2 regions of the Pseudarthrobacter sp. ATCC 49987 genome follow, and region 1 is predicted to be linked to the other one. Evidence: riboswitches for the same ligand, from Rfam matches in the RefSeq annotation. Region 1 holds a riboswitch; the other holds the start of a gene.
What was found. Region 1 has a riboswitch for thiamine pyrophosphate ahead of GXK59_RS04015 (FAD-dependent oxidoreductase). Riboswitches for the same ligand answer to the same signal wherever they lie in the genome.

Region 1 (4,200 bases):
AGATTAGCTTCAATTGCGCCATTAGTCTTGGATCATGAGCACATCCCCGGCCGATCCCGCCCGTTACAACACCTTCCTGAGGGATCTGCTCGGCGTGATGGCTTACGGTGAGCTTTCCGCCTTCGAACGGCTCTCCTCCGATGCCCGGTATTCACCCACCCTGCACGACCGTGCGGTGCTGGCCCGGATCGCCGTGACCGAGTTCCAGCACTACGAACTCGTGAGCGCCAAACTCGACGCCATGGGCCTTGACCCGGAAGCTGCCATGGTTCCGTTTCAGCCGTCCGTGGACCACTTCCACGAACGCACGCGTCCGGCGGACTGGTACGAATCCCTCATGAAGGCGTATGTGATCGACACCGTCTCCGCCGATTTCTACCGCGCCATTTCCCGCTACGTCGACGCCTCGACCCGTGCCCTGGTGGAGCAGATCCAGGCCGACGGGGAGGCCACCGCCGTGCTGCGGGACCGGCTCAGGACGGCCCTGGCCGACGACCCGCGGCTGGCATCGCGGCTGGCGCTGTGGGCGAGGCGGCTGCTCGGCGAGGCCCTGACCCAGGCCCGGCGCGTGAGTTTCGAACATGCCTTCGTGGGCGGACTGATCGGCGCGGACGAGGAGCAGTCGAAGGAACTTGTCCGCGAGCTGATGCGGGAACTGGCGGCGAACCACTCACGCCGGATGACGCAGCTCGGCCTGGCCGGCTGAGCGGTCGGTCCGACTCAGCTGTCCGCGGCGTCGAGTGCGGCGAGCAGGGCCCGGGCGGCGTCCGCGGGATCGTCGGCCTCGGTGATGGCGCGGACCACCACGATCCTGTGTGCGCCCGCCGCCACCACCTGCTCCACATTTCCAAGGTCGATGCCGCCGATCGCGAACCAGGGCACCACGCCCGCGACCTTGCCCGCGACCTTGCCCGCGACCTTGCCCGCGACCTTGCCCCCGGCGCTATGTGCCGCCCGGCGGATCGCGTCCGCCGCGTAACGCACCAGTTCGAGTCCGACGGCGGCTCGCCCCGGCTTCGTGGGGGTGGCCCACACCGGCCCGACACAGAAGTAGTCCAGGCCGTTGCGGCCGGGGGCGGCGGCAATGGCTGCGTCCACCTGCTCCGGGCTGTGGGTGGACAAACCGATCACGGTGTCCTTGCCGAGGAAGTCCCGGGCCGCCCCGAGGGGGATGTCCTTTTGCCCGATGTGGAACACCGGAGCCCCGGACAGCGAGGCGAGGTCCGCCCGGTCGTTGACGGCCCACAGCCGGCCGTGGCGGTGGGCTGCCTGATGCAGGACCTCCAGCAGTTCCAGCTCCTCGGCAGCCTCCAGCGTCTTGTCGCGCAGCTGGATGATGTCCACGCCGCCGGCAAATGCAGCGTCCACGAAGTCCGCAAAGTCGCCGCGGTCCCGGCGGGCGTCGGTGCAAAGGTAAAGGCGGGCGGTGGTGTGGACGGCATCCTGGCTCATGCTTCCAGCCTAGTTCCTCTAAACTGGGCCAATACCGCGGGAGCCTGCCGCGCCCGTCCACGCCCCTGGCGTCCGGCACCGGCAGGCTGAGAGGGCGTCAGAGCCGACCGCTTGACCTGATCCGGTTAGTACCGGCGTAGGGAAGGAACCTTTTATGGGCAGCAGACTCGTCCCAGCCACGGCCTCAGTCACCGATGCGGCGGCCGCGGCCGCCGCGGATAACACCAAAACCCCCAAATGTTACGACGTTGCTGTGATTGGCGGCGGCGTTGTCGGCCACGGGATCGCCTGGGCGGCGCGGCGCTCGGGCCGTTCGGTGGCCCTGATTGACGACGCCCCCGGGAGCGGCGCCAGCTGGGCCGCCGCGGGCATGCTTGCCCCGGTGAGTGAACTCCACTACCAGGAGGAAGCCCTCCTGGAACTCATGCTTGAATCCTCCCGGCTCTGGCCGGCCTTCGCCGCCGGACTGGACGGTGCGGCCGCGGAAGACCCGCGAGACGGCGGCTCCGGGACGGGATACCTCACGACGCCGACCCTCGCCGTGGGTGCCGACGCCGCCGACCGCCGGGCGCTCGCGGACCTGCGCACCGTCCAGCAGGCTGCCGGCCTCGCCGTCGAACCGCTGATCGTCCGTGCGGCGCGCATCCGTGAACCCCTGCTGAGCCCGGGCATCTCCTGCGCCTTCGACATTCCCGCCGACCACCAGGTGGACCCCCGCCGTCTGCTCGCCCGGATCGGGGAACTGCTGGCCGCGGACGGCCGCTGCGACACCATCGCCCGGCGCGCTGCCGGGCTGCTCTGGGAGGACGGGCGGGTGGCTGGCGCCAGCCTCGCCGGCGGCGGTTCTGTCCGGGCCACGGAAACCATTGTGGCCAACGGCCTCGGCGCCGCCGCGCTTGAGGGACTGCCGGCGGGGCTCCGGCTGCCGCTGCGGCCGGTCCACGGTGACATCCTCCGGCTCCGGGTGCCGGAGAAACTGCGCCCGCTGCTCACCTCCACGGTGCGCGGACTGGTGCGCGGGGTGCCCGTCTACATCGTCCCCCGGCAGGACGGCACGGTGGTGATCGGTGCCACCCAGCGGGAGGACGCCCTCGGTGAAGACCTCCGGGACGCTGCCCCGCCGGCCGCCCCGACAGCCGGCACGCCGGCCGGTGCCGCTGTGTCCGCCGGCGGCGTCTACCAGCTGCTGCGCGATGCGCAGCAGCTGGTCCCCGCCGTCGCCGAACTGGAATTGCTCGAGGCCACCGCCCGGGCCCGGCCGGGGACCCCGGACAACGCGCCGCTGCTGGGCCGGGTGGCGGAACCGGGAAGTTCGGCAGGCATCGCGGGCCTGATCATCGCCACCGGCTTCTTCCGGCACGGAATCCTGCTCACGCCCGCCGCCGCAGAGATCTGCCGCGGACTGCTGGACGGCGTCGCGGATCCCCGCTGGGCCCACTTCCGGCCCGACAGATTCAGCACCGGCACACAGTCCGCCGGACCTGCTGCCGACGGTCCGCACACCACATTCCCCCGGAACACCAACACCCGGAACACCAACCCTGAGCACAACAAGGAAACGGTATGAACATCACCCTGAACGGAACCGGGCACTGGCTCCCCGACGGCGCCTCGGTCAGCACCCTCGTCAGCCAGGTCACCGGGCGGACCCTGGCCCCCAACGGCCAGTCTGAGGACGGCGGCAAACTCGGCGTCGCCGTGGCCCGCAACGCCGAGGTGGTCCCGCGCAGCCAATGGCACGGCACCGCGCTCGCCGACGGCGACGACATCGAGCTGGTAACGGCGGTACAGGGAGGATGAGCAGCATGGAGGACACCACACTGGCAGCGGCGCCCGGAGCCTCAGTGCCCGGAGCGTCAGCGGCCGCCGCGGATCCGTTCACGGTGGACGGCGTGCAGCTGGGGTCGCGGCTCATCATGGGCACGGGCGGGGCCCCGAGCCTGGACGGACTGGGGGCTGCACTGCTGGCCTCGGGCACCGAACTGACCACCGTCGCGATGCGGCGCTATTCGCCGGCGGAGTCCGGGTCGCTGTTTCAGCTGCTGCTGGAGCACAACATCCGGGTGCTGCCCAACACGGCGGGCTGTTTCACCGCCAGGGACGCCGTGCTGACGGCCGAACTGGCCCGCGAAGCCCTCGAAACGGACTGGGTCAAGCTCGAGGTCATCGCGGACGAGCACACCCTGCTGCCGGACGCTGTGGAACTGGTCGACGCCACCGAACAGCTGGTGGGCCGCGGGTTCAAGGTGTTCGCGTACACCAACGACGACCCGGTGCTGGCGCTGCGGCTGGAAAACCTCGGCGCCGCTGCTGTCATGCCCCTGGGCGCGCCGATCGGCACCGGCCTGGGCATCCTGAATCCGCACAACATCGAACTGATCGTCTCGCGGGCTTCCGTGCCCGTGGTCCTGGACGCCGGGATCGGCACGGCCTCCGACGCGGCCCTGGCCATGGAACTTGGCTGCGACGCCGTGCTGCTGGCCACGGCCGTGACCCGGGCCCAGAACCCGGTGCTGATGGGGGAGGCCTTCAGGCACGCGGTGATCGCCGGTAGGCTGGCAAAAAGGGCCGGCAGGATCCCGCGCCGGGAGCACGCGCTGGCGTCCTCGGCCATGGAGGGCCGGGCCGAATTCCTTTAGGCAAAGGAGCCTGCCATGGCAGCCGCAGATGATGTCCTCACCGAGGCCCAAATTGACGAGGCCCTGGCGGAACTGCCCGGCTGGAGATGCCGGTCCGGTGGACTCGTCA
Region 2 (4,200 bases), 3.2 Mb from region 1:
TGGCGTGGATCTTCCAGCTGCTGACCGTGCCGGTGTCCGCGCATATGGTGGGCCGCGCCGGTTACCGGACGAAGCACCTGCACCCGGAGCTGCTCAGCACGGATGAACTGGAGGCCGTGGTCCAGCAGGCGGCCGGCAAGCGCGGTTTCACCGGCGACGACGGCGACGAGGTCACCGACGGGCGGTGAGGGCTGGACGATGCGCCCTAAACCAGGCGCCCTAAACCAGGCGCCCTAAACCAGATCCTGGGTCTTGGCGAAGCGGGTCACCGCGCGCTGGGTGCCGCGGTTGGCGAGGACCTGGATGATGGCGCTGACGGACGCGGAGATCAGGGCGAAGGTCAGGGCCGAGCGCAGCGTGGTGGGCACGTCGTCGTCGTGGCCCTTGGGCGGCTTGCTGCCCGTGGACTTCTCCCAGATGGTGTCAACGAGCTTGGTGCCGACATAGCCGGCGAGCAGGCTGATGCCGGTGCCGAGCAGTTTGATGAAGATGTTCATTCTTCGCAACTCCTTGCGGGAGGAAACAGGGCTTCCCCTAGCCTAGCGTTCCTTGCCGGAGGGTCCAGCCAGGGAAGCGGCCGGGACCAACGCCCCTGTCCGGCGGGGCGGGCCGGACGTAACTTCGAGCATGGAAAAGCCCCAAACCAGTTCGCCCGGCCGCACCGCGCCGGCCGCCCCAGCGGCTGACGGCCAGACCTCGCGGCGGCTGTATTTCTGGGCCGGCATTGCCTCGGTGCTCTTTGTGGTGCTCCTGGTCATCGCGCTGGTCCTGGACTTCGCCGCCCCGCCACCGGTCCACGGAGGCGCCGCGACACTGGAGTTCATCGCGCGGAACAAGGGGATCTACATTGCCGAGCAGCTGTTGTGGATGGTGCCGAACATGCTGCCGGTGCTCGTGTTCGTGGCGCTCTTCGTGGCCTTGGCCCCGCTCGACAAAGGCCTGGCCCTGCTGGCTGCCGTGATCGGCGCACTGTCCTGGGCGCTGATCCTCGCCGTCCCGGTCACCAGCCGGGGCTCCCTCGTGCTGGTATACCTCAGCGACCGTTACGCCGGCGCGGACGACGGCGCCGCCCGGCTCCGCTACTCGACCGCCGCCGAGGCGATCGTCGCCGAGAACAACACCCCCGCCGTCGTCGGTGTCCTGTCAGCGCTCGGCATCCTGCTGATCTCCGTCGTCATGCTGAAGGGGGTGCTGCCACGGACCCTCGCGTGGCTGGGGATCGCCACCGGCGGCCTGGGTGTTGTTGCGGAGGCGCTCCGGCATGCCGTCCCGGAGTTCTACTGGGGCTACGGCGTGCTGATGTGGGTCTGGTTCGTGGCCGTCGGGATTGCGCTGGTCCGGTTGGCCGGGCGGACACCCCGCAGCGGAGCCGGGGGGATGCCGGGCTAGCGTCCCGGCGGTCCAGCCAGAGACGCAGTGCGGCCGAGGATTTCCGACAGGGCCTCGACCACCAGTTCGTGGTCGGCTTTCTGCGGCAGCCCGGACACCGTGACGGTGCCGATCATCCCGGTGCCGCGCAGGTAGATGGGGAACGCGCCGCCGTGGGCGGCAAACTCCATCTGGTCGAACCAGGCGTTGTCCTCGATCCTCCGCCCGGCCGCCCGGGCCCGAAGACCCACCAGCAGCGACGGGACTTCGTAGCGCACGGCCGTGCGCTGCTTGGCCCTGATCCAGTGTTCGTTGTCCGGGGTGGCGCCCTCCAGCGCCGCATGGAAGAGCACCTGCTCGCCCTTGGTGATGTCGATGGCGATCGGGTGGGAGCGATGCCGGCCGAGTTCCACCAGGAGGAGCCCGAGGTCCAGGGCGTCGTCCTTGCTGAAGGACCGGAACCGCAGTTCCTCGATTTCCGCCAGGATGCGGCCGATCAGCGCACCCAGGGACCCGTGCGGCTGCGGTTCCGCGGAATCCGGATCGTAGTCGGGGGAAGGCACTGGTGAGTTCGTCAAGTGATTCAGCTTCCGTTAGTTGGCTGCCGGCAGCCAGCCGGCCGTGGCGGCGTCCGGTGTTCCCATGCTGTGCCGACTCTACCAAGCAGGCCGGTCCGGGACACCGCTTCGGACGGTCCAGGATTGTGACGGCCGGCCCCGGAAAAATAATGCTCCACGGGTGTAAACTGGGCCACGCCCACAAGGGCAATATTAGATACGACAGGGGAGCGCCGCCGTCGGGCATCACCGGAGGAATCCGGGGAAACCACAGGTGGGCGCTGAGAGTGCGGACAGCCGCAGACCCTCGAACCTGATCCGGTTAGTACCGGCGCAAGGGAGTCGAGTTCTCAGAGTGCACGGAGCGGCAGCGGAAGCTGCGGACCCGGGGCACTCTCCCCTCCTGTTCCTCAGGAGGACGATATGACTGATACATCTGCCAAGCACGAATCCGGCCAGCACGAATCCGCCAGCCCCGGTTCTGGCACGACACCCACCCGACGCACCCACAACTGGCGTGTTGTGGACATTGTGGTGGCCGCGTTGATCGCCGTGGCCGGCGGCGTCATCTTCTGGGCCTGGTCCCAGGGCGCCAACCTCATTTCCGCCCCCGTCAACGCGTTCTACCCGCCGCTCACCGGGCTTTACGCCGGCGGCTGGATGATCCCGGCAGTTCTGGGCATGCTCATCATCCGCAAGCCGGGCGCCGCACTGTTCTGCGAGACCGTGGCGGCCGCCGGCGAGCTGATCATGGGCTCGCAGTACGGCACCACGGTGCTCATCTCCGGCATCCTGCAGGGCCTTGGCGCCGAACTGGTCTTCGCCGCGTTCATGTACAAGAAGTTCAACCTGCCGGTGTCGCTGCTGGCCGGTGCCGGCGCCGGCCTGTTCTGCGGGCTGAATGATTCGTTCCTGCCCTGGGGCTGGAACATCGCGTACGCCGCCGGCGACAAGCTCGCCTACGTCATTTTCACCGCCATCTCCGGTGCCGTGATCGCCGGCGGGCTGTCCTGGCTCGCCACCCGGGGCCTGGCCAGGACCGGCGTGCTGAGTTCCTTCGCTTCCCGCAAGGCGGCCACGGAGCCCGTCTTCTCCTGATGTCCGCACACTGCGCATGACATCTTTCGACCGGGTCCGCCCGGCTACGATCACCGCTCGCGGCTGGGGCTGGCGGCACGCCGGCCGGTCCCGGCCCGCCGTCAGCGGCCTGGACCTGGACATCCGGCCGGGGGAGCGCGTGCTGCTGCTGGGGCCTTCGGGCGCCGGCAAATCCACGCTGCTCCACGCCCTGGCCGGGGTGCTCGGCGACAGCTCCTCCGGTGACGGTGCTGTTAGTTTTGCCGCTGGCCGTGCTCCGGCGGACGCCGAGGACGCCGACGAGTCCGGCAGCCTGCTGATCGACGGCGCCGCGCCCCGGGCCCGGCGCGGCCGGGCCGGACTGATGCAGCAGGACCCGGAAACGCAGGTGGTGCTCTCACGCCTCGGCGACGACGTCGCCTTCGGTGCGGAAAACCTCTCCGTGTCGCCGGCCGACATCTGGACCCGGGTGGCGGAAGCGCTCGACGACGTCGGGCTGGGCCGGCTGCCGCTGGACCATCCGACGTCGGCGTTGTCCGGCGGCCAGAAGCAGCGCCTGGCGCTCGCCGGCATCCTCGCGATGCGCCCCGGGCTGATTCTCCTCGACGAACCCACCGCCAACCTGGACCCGGCCGGCGTCCTGGAAGTCCGCGACGCCGTCGGCCGCTGCGTGGACAAGACCGGCGCCACCCTGGTGGTGGTGGAGCACCGGGTCGCGGTCTGGAAAGACCTCGTGGACCGGATCGTGGTGCTGCAGCCCGGCTCGGCCACGGACTCCGCCGTGCTGATCGACGGGCCGCCGGACCAGGTGCTGGCGCAGGCGCGGGACATGCTCACCGCAGCGGGTGTCTGGGTGCCCGGTTACGTGCCGCAGACCCGGGCTCGCCGCGCCAGTGCTGCCGGTGCTGGCGGTGCCGCCGGTGCTGCCGGTGCCAATACCGCGCGGCTGCTGCTGGCCGCGGAGGGCCTGGCCGTCTCGCGCGAACGGCCGCGGCGGTCCGGTCTCCGCGGCGGCTTCCGGCCCATCCCGCCGGCGCCGGTGCAGTCCGGCATCGTGGCCCAGGTCCGTGCCGGGGAAGCGCTGACCATCACCGGCCCCAACGGTTCGGGGAAGTCGACTTTCGCCCTGACACTCGCCGGCCTGCTCGCGCCGGTCTCCGGCACGGTCTCCGCCACGCTGGAGCTCAGCGCCGGCGCG

Region 2: linked by a shared signal. The riboswitch ahead of GXK59_RS18890 (ECF transporter S component) and the one ahead of GXK59_RS04015 (FAD-dependent oxidoreductase) in region 1 are both predicted to bind thiamine pyrophosphate.

What each region holds. Positions count from the first base shown of each region.
Region 1 is NZ_JAABNS010000001.1:843,309-847,508, forward strand. Features, by position in the region: gene GXK59_RS04005 (ferritin-like fold-containing protein) at 35-706, shown strand; gene GXK59_RS04010 (thiamine phosphate synthase) at 721-1,452, opposite strand; TPP riboswitch at 1,479-1,613, shown strand; gene GXK59_RS04015 (FAD-dependent oxidoreductase) at 1,607-3,019, shown strand; gene thiS (sulfur carrier protein ThiS) at 3,016-3,252, shown strand; gene GXK59_RS04025 (thiazole synthase) at 3,258-4,091, shown strand; gene GXK59_RS04030 (4a-hydroxytetrahydrobiopterin dehydratase) at 4,107-4,200, shown strand, end outside.
Region 2 is NZ_JAABNS010000001.1:4,076,885-4,081,084, forward strand. Features, by position in the region: gene mnhG (monovalent cation/H(+) antiporter subunit G) at 1-188, shown strand, start outside; gene GXK59_RS18875 (DUF4235 domain-containing protein) at 234-497, opposite strand; gene GXK59_RS18880 (DUF4386 family protein) at 628-1,389, shown strand; gene GXK59_RS18885 (heme-degrading domain-containing protein) at 1,386-1,946, opposite strand; TPP riboswitch at 2,140-2,283, shown strand; gene GXK59_RS18890 (ECF transporter S component) at 2,349-3,023, shown strand; gene GXK59_RS18895 (ABC transporter ATP-binding protein) at 3,040-4,200, shown strand, end outside.